DNA from 3 places in the Mammaliicoccus lentus genome. Region 3 is predicted to be linked to each of the others. Evidence: riboswitches for the same ligand, from Rfam matches in the RefSeq annotation. Region 3 holds a riboswitch; each other region holds the start of a gene.

Region 1 (4,776 bases), 380 kb from region 3:
CCTTTTTAATCAGTGATCCATTGAATTCTACGATGATTCTTTCTTGGTCTAATTCAAGGGATGATAATACCTCTGTAACAGGTAAATCTTGTTCAAAATTAAATTCATCTCCATTGATAATACATTTCATAATTCAACACTCCTTTTTGCTTTAAATCTTTCTAATATAGATGGTGTATGATCATTGATAATCCATTCGGACATTAACTTACCAATAATAGGTGAGAGGAGTATGCCATTCCGATAATGTCCAGTGACAAGAAATAGTCCGTCATCAACTTCGTCCATGATTGGCCATTCATTTTCAGTGTAAGGTCTGATGCCAGACCACTTGTGAATAACATTGCTTGATTTTAATGCTGGAACATACTGTGCTGCTTCATTAAATAACCAGCTTTCACCTTCTTTAGAAGTGCCTACTGAAAAGTCATTCATATAACTAGTAGCACCAACAAGAAATCTATTTTTAGCTTTAGGTACGATGTAACAACCATTGGTCATAAATAAAGTTTGTTTTAAATCTACTTGTTTATTTTCTAATAGAAGAACTTCTCCTTTAACTCCAGTTATTTGAGATGCGACAGTGGAGTCATGGATTAATTCATGACTCCAAGCACCTCCAGCTATTACAACTTTTTTAGCTTGAAGCACATCATGGGAAGTTTCGATATTATAATAATCACGTTTCTCAGTTATGTTTGTAACTTCTGTTTTATAAAATCGATCAACTCCTTTATTGGTAATAGATTCAAGCAATGCCTTTGTATATTTAGAAGCATTGATTTGTCCATCATCTGGTATATAAATTGCTTGGTTATGAAAATCTATATAACCATTGGATAAGCTTTGCAATGAAGATTTATCGAGCGCTTTTACATGTTCATCATGCTGACTTAAAAAAGTATACTGTTTATTTAAATGAGCAATATCATTAATATTAGAAGCCATCTTAATTAATCCATGTGATACAAATTCGATATCGATATCAGTCTCATCATATAAATCTTCAGCTAAATCTTTGAAGTAACGTCGAGAATGTATAGCGAGTTCATATAAAGGTGAATAATTTTCAAATTCATTTTGAGCGCCAAGCATGCCACCAGCTTTATAAGAAGCATGTAATCCTGGTACATCTCTATCAACAACTGCTATTGAACTATTTGATTTGTCGGAAAGAGCGCGTGCAATAGACATACCAATGACGCCAGACCCTACAATTAGAACGTCATACATAAGATTCCCACTCCTTTCTTAATGATTTAATGGCAGAATTTCCAGCATTTCTAAAGAAAGAAATCGCACATACACCTTGAAAACCTTTTGGCAGCTTTTGTATTGTATGCTCATCAATTCCGCCTATAGCGAAAATAGGTATATCGACTGAAAGTACATTTTTAATCTCTTCTAAAGACTTAGGTTTTGCTCCTTGCTTTGAAGAAGTTTCAAAGACATGACCAAAAAATACAAAATCCAAATTGTTCTTTTGGGCTTTCGTCACGGTCTCAATGTTGTGAGTAGACATACTTACTGAAATGTCTGGATGTTGTTTTTTAAATAAAAAAGCTTTTGCATCATTTTCTTTAAAATGTACATACTTTAAATCAAAAGTTGCTACTAATGAAGTATGTGTGTGCAACATTATTTTATTTTTTGGAAAACCGATTGTTATTAAATAGTCGATGGTTGCAAATAATTTTTGATGATTCATAGGTGTTCTTAACAACAGTAAATCTATATGTTCTGATATTTCGATGTAATGATTTAAATCTTCTTTTGTTAAAATTTGATAAGGTGTTATTGCGATAAACAATTGAATCACTCCAAATAAAAAAGCGCTATTTTTCTTAGTAGAAAAATAGCGCAAATTAGCTTCAATAGGTACGCCACTTTCCTACGCCAGTACGAACTGGATCAGGTTCTGGGAATCCTAAAGTCACTACTTCAGTCTCAGCCTTTGATAAAGGCACTTCCAGTGGTCATTTATTTAATTATTAATGTCATTGTACAATTAAAATGGAAATTATTCAAATTGAATAAATAAAAATTATAATTTAACTGGTCCTCCAGGTCCTACTGGAAGGCCTAATAAGAACCATATAAGCATGATTATGGTCCAAACGACACCGATAATAATACTGTAAGGTAATAAGTGTGCGATTAAAGTACCGAGTTTAATATTTTTATCATACCTTTGTGCAATGGTTAATAAGAATGGTAAATACGGAATCATTGGCGTAATAGGGTTTGTAATAGAATCGCCTATACGATAAACCATTTGTGTAAATGCCGGATGATAGCCTAATGTAGCAAACATCGGTATAAAAATTGGTGCTAATATAGCCCATTTTGCTGAAGCGCTACCCATAAAGATATTAATAACAGACGTTAATATAATCAACCCAATAATCAAAATAACGCCGTTTTGGTTTTTTAACAATTCTGCCCCATTAATAGCCATCACTTTGCCAATATTACTCCAATCAAAATAAGCTAATAATTGAGCTGCAAAGAAGATAACTATAATAAAACTACCCATATCTGACATGCTATTTGTCATTAATCTGCCTATATCTTTTGTAGACACAATACTGCGACTCATATATCCATATACTAAACCAGGAATAATAAAGACTAGAAGAAGAATGACTCCAAAGCCATCCATTAATGGAGACTCAACTAAAATACTGCCTGTATCATTATTTCTTAAAATACTATTTTGAGGTATAAGTATAACGACAATAAATAATAAAAATACAATGACTGAAATATTCGCATATGTTAATGCTTTTTTCGCACGTTGGTTGAATGTTTTTACAGACTCAGCATGCAATTTATCAATTTGGCTATTTTGAAAACTAGGAATCGTAAACTTCTTAGCTACATAGAAAATGATAGGGGTTAAAAGAAATGTTGAAATAGCTGTGAAATACCAGTTCATTGCAATATTAATAGAAGCTTCCCCAGAGAATAATTTTAATGCAGATTGCGTAAATGAAAATGCTAGAGCATCATCTAAACCGATTAATAAATTAGCACCATAACCAACTTCTACTGCAGCATAACTAATCACTAAACCTGCAATAGGATGATAACCCATCTTTATAAATATAACTGCTGTTAAGACAGGCATAATCATTGGTGCCACACCACCAGCAACATTTCCCAAAATAGATATAAAAATTAAAAAAGGTATAACAAACTTTTGAGGTGTTTTATCAACAACGCTATTAAGTAAATGTTCGAAATATCCTGTTTTCTCAGCAATTCCCATACCTATCATTACAACAAGAACCATGCCTAAAGCAGGGAATGTTGCAAAGTTTGTAATTGTTTCAGAAAGAATTTTTTGAATGCCTGAAACGCTAAGTAAATTTGTAATATGTATCGTCTTACCATTGGTAGGGTCTGTAGCTGTTACATTTAAAACAGATAATAATGAAGAAAGTAGTAACATTATTAAACACAAGCTGAAGAATAAAATACTCGGATCGGGTAATCTATTGCCAACTTTTTCTACTCTATCTATAATTCTCAAGAATATATTCCGAAAAACGGCCATTCTATCACTCCTTATCTATAAAATCAGAAAATTCTAACAAGGCATTATTATACCAGTGTTAGTAACATTTATATAGTGCATGATAGGAAAAATATTTAGCCATGTTAAAGAATTATCAACTTTAAAATTTAAATTTGTATAATTATGTAAAAAAGGTTAAAAAATTAACTTTTACAAAAAAATTATATGATTGAACATGAATAAAAACAAAAATAATAAAAAATTACCTTGACATTGATAATCATTATCAATTAAATTAAAGGTTGGAAGGTAAGTTTTATAAAATTAAAAAAAGGAGGTATATTATGCAATTCACAAAGAAAGTTTTAAGTTTTTGTCTTATAGCTTTACTAATGATATCGACAGTTTTAAGTACAAACGCATTTGCTGATACGAAAGATGGTACTTATGACGTGGATTATACTGTCCTAAAGGATGGTACTTCAGATGTGTCGATTGCAAATGATTATTTTAATAAGCCAGGGAAACTTGTAGTCAAAAATGGCGAGAAACATTTACAGTTGACGATGAATCACAGTCACTGGATTAAAGGCATAACGGTAGATGGTTCATCAGAAGAAGTAGTAAGCGAGGATAAATCAGGGGATGTGAGAACATCAAACTTCAAAGTTAAATCATCTTCAGGCAAAATTAATGGCACTATTACTGTTTACATTAATGAAGAAGTAGATGGCAAACCATTCTTATATGACAATAAATATAAAATCATATTTGATGTCAAAGAACCATCTGGTGCAAGCAGTGATCAAGGTCAAGCAACTACAACACCTGCAAAGAAAGATGACTCAACATCAGGAACAACAACAAGCAAATCTACAGATAAAAATAGTAATTCAACGGGAACTACTACAGCATCTACAACTAAAGATGTGAAGAACCCACAAACAAGCGCTGGAACACCTGCAGTAATCTTTACCCTTCCAATTTTTGCAGGATTAATCCTTGTCGTAACGTTTGTGTTTAGTAGAAAAATGAAACGAGGTCATAATTAATGAAGAAAGGTGTTAAGTCACTATTAGCTTTTTCATTAATATTCTCAACGTTTTCTTATACATCATATGAGCCGCAAAGCCATACAGCTATGAACAAAGCTAAAGCAGCGGAAACAACAACGTCAGAAAAAGAGAATATAACGATTGATTACACTGTAAGCAAAGATACATCAGATGAAGTTTCTTATATGGATCAATACATGG
Region 2 (4,776 bases), 430 kb from region 3:
TTCAAAACAACCAACAACAAAGCTAGTGTATAAACCCATAGCTCTAAAAAAGTCTACTAGTCCGTTAATTATAATTTAATGGATTAGTAGACTTTTTATGTATATACGATTTTGAAAGTGCATGTTAGCTTAAGGTGTTGCTCGACCCAGTAGTCTCTCACTCATACTATTCCTCCGGTCGTCAGCACTTTGCAAAATCGTTTAAGGTGAAATATATAGCGCTAACGTGCTTGTTTATAGTCACTAGCTAGTTAGAATATGTAACGGGCTAGTCTTTTATTTCTTGCACGTTAGAGCACCCACTCTCTTCTAGTTTATTTCACTTTTATAATTTTTCAGGGTTTGAATACCATTCTTTTAAAAATTGGTATAATACGTCGCTAAAGTTTTCTAAGTCTTTTATTTTTATCTTTTCGTTTACTGAGTGTGCTTCTTTTAGCTCTCCAGGTCCATACAATATTGTTGGAATGTCAAAATAATTCAACCATCCTCCGTCTGTCACGGTCGTACTGATTCCCTGTTGTAGCTGACTTTCCATAACTTTCTCATGTGCTTTTGCTAACATTTTGAGTCCTGGGTGTTCTGTCGGTAACGTGAAACTAGGAAAAATCTCACCTTTGTCTTCGATCATGGAAGATCCGCCCCATTCAAATTGTAACGGGTTATCTCTCAACCAAATGTCCGCTTCTGCTACTTTATTTAAATATGATTCGATTTCTTCAACAACTTCTTGGTAATTTTCATTCGGTAAATAATGCACCGTTATCCATAATCGACATTGGTCTGCTATAAATGCAGGGTGACGCCCTCCTTCAATAACGGCTGGGTTAATTGTTGTTGTTCCATTTGGCATATTTGGATATTGTTTCATAACAGACCAATGTTGTTCTAATTCTTGCAATGCTTGTATTATTTTGCTCATTTTTTCTATTGCACTTGCTCCAAATAATCCTCCACCAGCATGTATCATCTGTTGTCTAGCACCATCATGTATGGTTTCTTTACTTTGTACAGTTATCCATCCAGTTATTACGCCACCTTGACCTTGTGCTATTTGATTACTAGTATCTAATACTATAGCTAAATCGGCTGCTTCAATTTGTTCGCAAGCTGTCTTAGTACCTGCTTCTCCTACTTCTTCACCTACTACAGATTGAATGATAATATCGCCTTTCGGTTGAATATCTTCTTTACAAAGTTTTTCAATCACATATAATAACGTTCCAAATCCACCTTTCATGTCACTCACACCACGACCATATAAATATTCATCTGCTTTCGTTAACTGAAATGGAGGATGCAACCATTCTGAAGCATCTCCAACTTCTGCTACATCTACATGACCATTTAAAATCAATTTAGGTGCATCTTTGTTCGTTCCTCTCAACACCGCATTAATGACACTATCATTCTCATATAATGGTATGCGTTCTATTTCAAAATTAAGTTCTTTAAGTAAATCTTCAATGTCATCTTGTAATGGATCAGTGTTGCGAGCAGGAGGACTTTCAGTATTAAACTTGATGAGCATATCGATTAAATCAAAATGTCTTTGGTTCATTTCTACTACCTGCCTTTAGTTTATTTTACTGGCACTGACCACGTTTCTAAATTCTCAGCCATCTCCCAGAACATATATTCATAGTAGCTCGTCTTTACGACTATATTTTCTAATCGCGCTAATTCTTCTTCAGTCTTACCTTCAGCTACTTTATCCATTAATTCAATACAATCTTCTTTAAATAAAGTAAATTCGTCAGATGAATACATTTTCACCCATTCTCCGTAAAGTGGATGATCTGTTGCTCCTTCAATATTTGCTAGTTTCAAACCAATATAATTATAGCTCCATGTACAAGTTAAAATAGCTGCAATCACATTTTCAATTCCACCTTGTTGAGCTAAATTCAGCATATAGCTTGTATATGCTACAGTAGTTTCTGCTGGTTCTGTTTCTTGTAGCTCCTCTTCAGAAATGTCGAATTGCTTAGCATATCCGCGGTGTAAATCCATTTCTGTATGCAACGTTCCATTTGCCAAATCTGCGTACGTTGTCATCATATTTAAGTCTGTAGATTTAGATGCTCCTATTAAAAATAATCTCGTATACTCAATTAAATAAATATAATCTTGCCTTAACCAATGTTTAAATTTTTCTTGTTCCAACGTACCTTTACCTAACTTTTCAATAAATGGATGTTCTAAATAAGATGCCCAAATTGGTTCGACACGCTCAAATAATCTTTCTGTAAATTTCATGGTATTTTCCTCCTTAAGAATATAAAAAAAACGCTATTTTCCATTAGAAAATAGCGTGTACTCACATACAGATAAAGTTACGCCACTTTCCTACGCTAGTATCATCTAGATCAGGTTCAAGGAATTTTAAAGTTAATCTTTAATCTCAGCCTAAAAATAAGGCACTTCCAGTGGTTTCTTCGTATATTTAATTAGTTCGTAACACCAACATACATTCTTTTTATATTTTTTGCAAATTTCAATTTATTCACATGACTTTAAAAATGCTTTAGCACTTTTATTCACTTCTTTAAAATCAATACCTTGTTGCATAGCTGCAAATACACAACCACAATAGCATTGTCTAAAAATATCATATTCCTTACACATCGTAATTGATCTTTCATATCCTTTATTCTTCTTAAAATCACTCGGTAAATAATGAACATTATAAATACTTTGTACTTCCATACCTAATTCATTAATCAATTGAGCGTTTTTCTTAGGTGACAGTGTTAAAGCACTCGCAAAATAGTCATAGCCTAAGTTTACAGCCGCTTCAGCAACAAGTTCTAGACGCATTTCAAAACAAGCAGTACACCTTAGACCACCTTCATTCTCATCAGCAAGTTCTTTATCCTTTACCATTTTCATAAATTTATGTGGCTCATATGGCGCCTCTATATATTTGACATTCGTATTCATTTTCTCATTAAAAGCTGTAACAAAATCTTCTTGAACCTTAGCTCTTCTTTGATACTCAGCTTTAGGATGAATATTAGGATTCGCAAAATAAATCGCAACATCAGCATACTCCGTTAACAACTCTAACGTATAAGTACTACAAGGTGCACAACAACTATGAATTAAAATACTAGGTCTTTCCTCTTGACGCTCCCAATCACTTATCATTTTTCTCATTACTCTATCGTAATTAATCTTTTGATTTTTCATCTTATCAATAATGTTATTCGCAGCAATCAACCTCAACACTCCTTATGTTAAAAATTGTAAAATATATTTTATTTTATAACAATCAGTGATGAGAGGCAATTGTGTTAAGGTTGGATATGCGTGGGTATTAGCCGCAAAAAAGAGATTCTTTTATTATCTCAAGAACCTCTTTTTAAATATATTTATTTTAAATTAAGTTCTGCTATTCGCTCGTTATTATAGACCAATCCTTGTTTAAGTAATTTTAAATGGTTAACTTTATCAACACTATTAGTAACAACTGTGATAATAGTCGTTTCTTTATTTAATTCTATGATTCGATTTCTATCCATTTTAGCAATTAATTGACCTGGTTTAACAACTTGTCCTTCTTTAACATTAAGCTCGAATACATCTTCTTTAATTTCAACTGTGTCTATTCCCATGTGCACTAAAATTTCTAGTCCTTCTTCTGTTTCAAAGCCAATGGCATGTTTAGAATCTGAAATTAAAGTAACTCTACCTTTTATTGGACTGTATATCTCATCAATTTCTGGTATTGTACCAAAACCTTCACCCATCATTCGTTGAGAAAATACCGGGTCATTTACATCTGCTAAGGATATTATTTTTCCTTGTGTAACACTGTTTAACATTTCAGGAATTTTATTCTTGGTTTCTAACTCTTCATCATCTAATTCTGATTGATTTGTACTTTCAGTTACTACATTGGTAACTTTTGATACGCCAAATACATTTGTAATAATGAATCCTAATACAAATGTAGCAATACCAACAATTACATAAGTTAATAATTGGCTAAAATCATATATATACATAAGTGGTGATAGTATAACAGCTAATCCATAAGAGTTTGCTTGTATATTTAATAAAGCGAGAACTCCACCACCTAAAGCCGAACAAAGTAGCATAATACTTAATGGTCTAATTCCACTACGAAGTACAACACCAAACAACGCAGGCTCGCTTACACCTAATAATTGTGTAATTGTTGCACTTATACCTGCAGTTTTAAATGATGCTTTTTTACTTCTTAATGATAATGCAAGACATACACCAGCATTAGAAAAACCATACATAGCTGCCAAAGTGATAAGTGGATTAAATCCAGTTGAAGCTAATAACGAAGTTTCTACAATAATAAACATATGGTGCAATCCAGTCATAACAGCTAAAGGATATAAAAAGCCAATCAATAATCCACCAAATCCAAATGGTAAATGAATAAATGATTTAACTACTGTAATACCAAGTGATTCTATACCATGTACAATCGGTCCCATAATAAATAGTGAGAAAATCATCATTAATAATATAACGAAAAATGGTGTGAATATTAAATCTAATGCATTTGGCATTATCTTTCTTAGTCTTTTCTCAAGCTTTGCACCAATTATTCCTGAAAACAATGCAGTTAAAATACTTCCTTGATATCCTACGATAGGAATAAATCCACCAACCATTATAGGATCAGTATCTCCACTTGCTACATCATAAGCGTTTGGTAATGCCGGCGATACAAGCATAAGACCTATTAAGAAACCAATAATTGGGGTCCCACCAAAGGTCCTAAACGCACTCCAA
Region 3 (4,776 bases):
ACATTGTAATACCTGATTTTAATGCTTCCTCAAGAACAGTATATAAATTTTTGTTAGGGACGTCTTGGCTGCCTGCTATAAAATAAACTTTTAGCAATTCTTGTTTAAACATCATTTCACTTCTTTCACTTTCTGTTTTTGCTTAACAATTTCATCCGTTATTGCATTCAATTGATCAATAAATGCAACTTTGAATGTACCTGGTAAATGCGCGCCGGATTGTTCACTCGCAATTTCGCTAGCGATATTATACGTTGATAATGCTTCTCCTAATAAATCTACTGTAATTTGTTTTTCATTTGCAAGAAAAGCACCCACTACAGCACCTAGTAAACATCCTCCACCAGTAATTTTTGTCAGCATTTCACTACCATTATTTAATTCTAAATATTGATTATTACATGCAATAACATCTGTTTTTCCTGTTAATATAATCGGTAAATTCAATTGTTTATGCGCTTTTTTAGCAATTTTTACTACGTCTAACGAATCATCACTATCTGTGCCTTTCATAGTTGTTTCTTCGTCAACTAAAGCTAATATTTCTGATGCGTTACCTCTTATTACATCAACTACTTGATCGTTAAGAAGTGTTTGGCAGAATGTCTTTCTAATTGTGGATGCTCCAACTGCAACTGGGTCTAGTACAACGGGCACTCCGTTATCATGCATTATTTTCGCATATTCTTTCATATCATATGCTTTATCAGTTGTAATTGTACCTATATTTACTAAAAAGGCGCTTGCTACTTTCGAAAATTCTTCCGCTTCTTCTGGTTCTTCACTCATAGCTGGACTTGCTCCTAGCGATATTAAACCGTTCGCTGTAAAGTTTTTTACAACATCGTTTGTATAACATACTACGAGTGGTCCTGTTTCTCGAATATTTTGTAGTTTACTCATAATCCAATCCCTCTACTTTTTGATATGCGAAATGATTTACTGGTCCTCTACCTTTTCCTATTTCTGGCGTGTACTTAATTGCTAAAGTAATAAATCTCTTAGCTGTATTAACCGCTTCTTCTATCGTATGTCCTTTAGCTAATTCTGCTGTAATCACTGCGCTAAATGTACAACCAGTCCCATGTGTGTGTTGCGTATCAAATCTTTCACTCTTCCAACTTCTTATACCCTCTTGTGTAAATAAATAATCAATAGCATCACCTTCTAAATGACCGCCTTTAATGACAACACCTTTAGAACCAACTTCATTTAAGAAAAATTCTCCAGCTTTTTTGATTTGTTCTTCTGTTTGAATTTTATACCCTGTTATATCTTCAGCTTCTGGTATATTTGGCGTTACCACAGTAGCTAATGGTAATAATATAGATTTTAATTTATTTTTACCTTTATCATCCATCAGTGAATCTCCACTTTTAGCGACCATTACAGGATCAATGACATAAGGTTTATTAGCTTGTTCAATATAAGGTTTGATTGTTTCCATCATTTCTTCTGATGCAATCATGCCCGTTTTTATTGCATCTGGCGTTTCATCATCGAATACACTTTTCAATTGAGATTCAAGTACTTCTATAGGTAAATGGTAGACATCTTGTACACCTAAAGTATTTTGAGAAACGATACTAGTTGGAACTGCCATTCCATATACTCCTGACGCTTGAAATGATTTTAAATCTGCCATGATACCTGCTCCGCCTGTTGGGTCGGTACCAGCAATCGATAACGCAATGTTTGGTTTTTTCATATTTATCTCTCCTCAAATTCCCATTTTTCTTGAATATACGACATGTTGAAGAAATTGCGTTCATGAACAGTGCTTTCTAAAAAATTTCTTTCGACTAGTTCTATTTCTGCTTTAGATGCATTTTCACTAAAAGTATCGAGCCAGTTGTCTAGTACGCCCATTAGTTCATCCATACCTTTATAGTAAAATTTAAACCATTCTTGTAACTTATGATTAGACGAAAAATTATTTCTCTCAATAGCTAGTTGAGCTATCCTTCTATATACATATGGACATGGTGCCATAGCTGCTACAGTATAAGCAACATTTTCATGTGCGTACGCATTATAATACATATGCTTAATATAGTGATCTGCAGTAGGATACCATGCCCCATCTTTTATTACTTCATGATAATCTTCACCGATATAATCCGCTAATATTTGATGAGCTCCTACTTCCCCTGAAGAAGCGAATTCTATTTGTTCTAATAAAAATTTCAACTCTTCTTTAGAGTCTATCTTAGGAATTAATAGCGCATAGACTTTAGCAAATTCATTTAAATATCTGGCATCCGCTTTTAAATAATGCTTTACAGCTTCTGCTGAAATGTCATCATTTACAAACCCTTGAATGAATCCATCATTATATATTTCTTCAATAATTGGTTCTACTTTTTGTTGTAACTGCTCAGAAAAACGCATGTTATCTCTCCTAATAATTTTTTAAATAAAAAAATGACTTCTTTCGTATAAAAAGAAGTCAATTAAAAGTAGAGTATACGTTAATTGACCACTTTCCTACGTTGGCATTATCCAAATCAGGTATAAGGGACTGAACGAATTCATCTCAGCCTATAGGCGCCCCTAGTAGTCATTCCTTTATTCAATTACTTTAAGATTATCAAATACATTTATAATGGTCAAATTAAACAACATTAGTAAAATATAAAAAATCGCCTAGGATATTTCCTAGACGATTGAATTAATATTATTTATATAACTTGAAAATTAAGCTTTTAGCTTACCACCAGCCATGAGTTTTACGGAATTCAATTGCAGCTGCTTCAGAACCATAACGTTGTTTCGCGTAGTTTAACATACCTTTAGTTTGTGTAGCTACAGAACCAGTTCCCCATGATTCTTTAGTTTGACCTAAACCTTGGTAACCGTTAGGGCTTACCGCATTTGGATTACCACTTGATTCTGGTAATACAATTGTATTCCACATTGCTTCAGTTCCACCTGCAGCTAAGAATTGAGCTTTAGTAGATCCACCAGTGCTAGCCGATTGAGCTGGCGCTTTATATGAAGTTTGTGAAGTTTGAACTTTATTGTATGTTGGTTGAGCTGGTGCTTTGTATGATTGTGTTGGTGCTTGATAGTTAGCTTGGTAAGCTGGTGCTTCAACTTGTGTTTCAGTTTGTTGAACCGGAGCTTGTTGAGCTACTGGAGCTGTTGCTGGTTCAGCTGATTGTGCTGGTGCTTGTAATGATAAAGTTTGACCAACAACAATTAGATCTGAATTTAAGTTGTTCCATGCTTTCAATTGAGATACTGTTACATCATATTTAGATGCAATTTTCCCTAAAGTATCTCCTGAAACTACAGTGTATTCTGTAGTCGCTTCAGTATTTTCTGCTTTCGCTTCATTAACTTTAATTACTTGGTTAGGTAAGATTAAGTTTGAATTTAAACCATTGTCCGCTTTAAGTGCGTCAACTGTTGTTCCGTATTGTTTAGAGATCTCAAATAAAGTGTCTCCCGATTTTACTGTATGAGTTGCTGCATCAGCTGTAGCTGTTACCCCTGTCGTAACTGCAACTGCTGCTGTTGAAACTGCTAATAATTTTTTCATGATTGAATATTTCCTCCTGTAAGGTTATCTCTTTATTTATGATTTTTACTTTATAAACTATATCATTAAATTTGATGACATAGGTTACAACCATATGAAAAATTACAGCTAATTATTACAATTGTATTACATAAATCTCAAGAATATTTTACAGCTTTATACTTTCTTGAGAACTTTCATGAAAGTATTCTTTTAAGTTGTGTAAAATTAATTAAAGTGCAATTTGTAACACCACTGTAATTGGTTACACAATTATAATTAAACTCTTAAGTCATATATAAACTACTTATAAAATATAAAATACTTCCCACAAATTTTAGAATAAGTTTGTAGGAAGTAATTAAACGTCCAATAATTTGAACAATTTAATAAGCGTCTGGTTATTTATATTCTAGACACACTGGAATATAGAATCGAGAGTATTTTAGTTTTGGAAGACTATTTTTATTAATAGAGGAATTAGAATGAATCTATGATTTTACTACCATAGATTTATTCGAGGTTTGTGGTTGTTCAGATGTGTCTGTTTCATCATGTATAATTTCAATCATTTTATTATACTGTTTATAAACTTCATCTTGCGACAAGTTATCTTGTTCGTTCTCTTTGGCCTTTTGTTCAGCTGTATTTCTTTCATCGCTCATTCTAACAGATAGTTCTTCTGAATAAGTGTCAGCACTTTCACTTATTAAATCACTTATCTCTTCTTTAGATTGAGGGACACCTTTCCTATTTGTTGAAGGCATATTTAAAAACTTTATCGTTTCACAAATAATTTCAGTAATATATTGCTTTTTATCATCTTTAATATATACACGTGTTTGTATTTGGCCTGTTAAAGCTATTAATTGACCTTTCTTCGTATATTGATGAATGTTATAAGCTAATTTCCCAAAAGCTTTGCACACAATAAAGTCAACAACCATATTACCTTCTTTAGATTTATAACCCCTTTCAACGGCTAAACAAAATGTAGAAATGATAGTGTCACCTTTCTTAAAATAGGCAGGGTCTTTAGTTAACCTCCCAACTAAAACAGATTTATTAAGCATATCTTTCACCTCCTTATATTTTTAATATAAGGAATCAACATTTTTACGTCAAAATCCATTTTTTTATATTTTCCATCATAATTTTCAACAATATCCTTAGAATATTGTTATTTACTTAAAAAGTGCTTTATAATAGAACACAAAGTTAAACATTCGTAGTTTTAACATTTAAGGGGGATG

Evidence for each region. A riboswitch is a leader RNA that binds a small molecule or an ion and turns the genes downstream of it on or off. The one in region 3 is predicted to bind thiamine pyrophosphate.
Region 1: another riboswitch for thiamine pyrophosphate. It lies ahead of ACNMOQ_RS02035 (thiamine phosphate synthase); the one in region 3 lies ahead of tenA (thiaminase II).
Region 2: another riboswitch for thiamine pyrophosphate. It lies ahead of tenA (thiaminase II); the one in region 3 lies ahead of tenA (thiaminase II).

The regions. Positions count from the first base shown of each region.
Region 1 covers NZ_OX344834.1:453,210-457,985, forward strand. Annotated here, with positions in the region: gene thiS (sulfur carrier protein ThiS) at 1-130, opposite strand, end outside; gene thiO (glycine oxidase ThiO) at 127-1,233, opposite strand; gene ACNMOQ_RS02035 (thiamine phosphate synthase) at 1,226-1,810, opposite strand; TPP riboswitch at 1,872-1,981, opposite strand; gene ACNMOQ_RS02040 (AbgT family transporter) at 2,045-3,559, opposite strand; gene isdC (heme uptake protein IsdC) at 3,865-4,572, shown strand; gene ACNMOQ_RS02050 (NEAT domain-containing protein) at 4,572-4,776, shown strand, end outside.
Region 2 covers NZ_OX344834.1:401,948-406,723, reverse strand. Annotated here, with positions in the region: gene ACNMOQ_RS01825 (phosphatase PAP2 family protein) at 1-26, shown strand, start outside; gene ACNMOQ_RS01820 (acetylornithine deacetylase) at 326-1,561, opposite strand; gene tenA (thiaminase II) at 1,582-2,259, opposite strand; TPP riboswitch at 2,330-2,438, opposite strand; gene ACNMOQ_RS01810 (epoxyqueuosine reductase QueH) at 2,503-3,222, opposite strand; gene ACNMOQ_RS01805 (PTS beta-glucoside transporter subunit IIBCA) at 3,375-4,776, opposite strand, start outside.
Region 3 covers NZ_OX344834.1:830,900-835,675, reverse strand. Annotated here, with positions in the region: gene thiE (thiamine phosphate synthase) at 1-115, opposite strand, end outside; gene thiM (hydroxyethylthiazole kinase) at 112-903, opposite strand; gene thiD (bifunctional hydroxymethylpyrimidine kinase/phosphomethylpyrimidine kinase) at 896-1,708, opposite strand; gene tenA (thiaminase II) at 1,711-2,391, opposite strand; TPP riboswitch at 2,468-2,565, opposite strand; gene ACNMOQ_RS04020 (LysM peptidoglycan-binding domain-containing protein) at 2,711-3,544, opposite strand; gene ACNMOQ_RS04015 (single-stranded DNA-binding protein) at 4,015-4,596, opposite strand.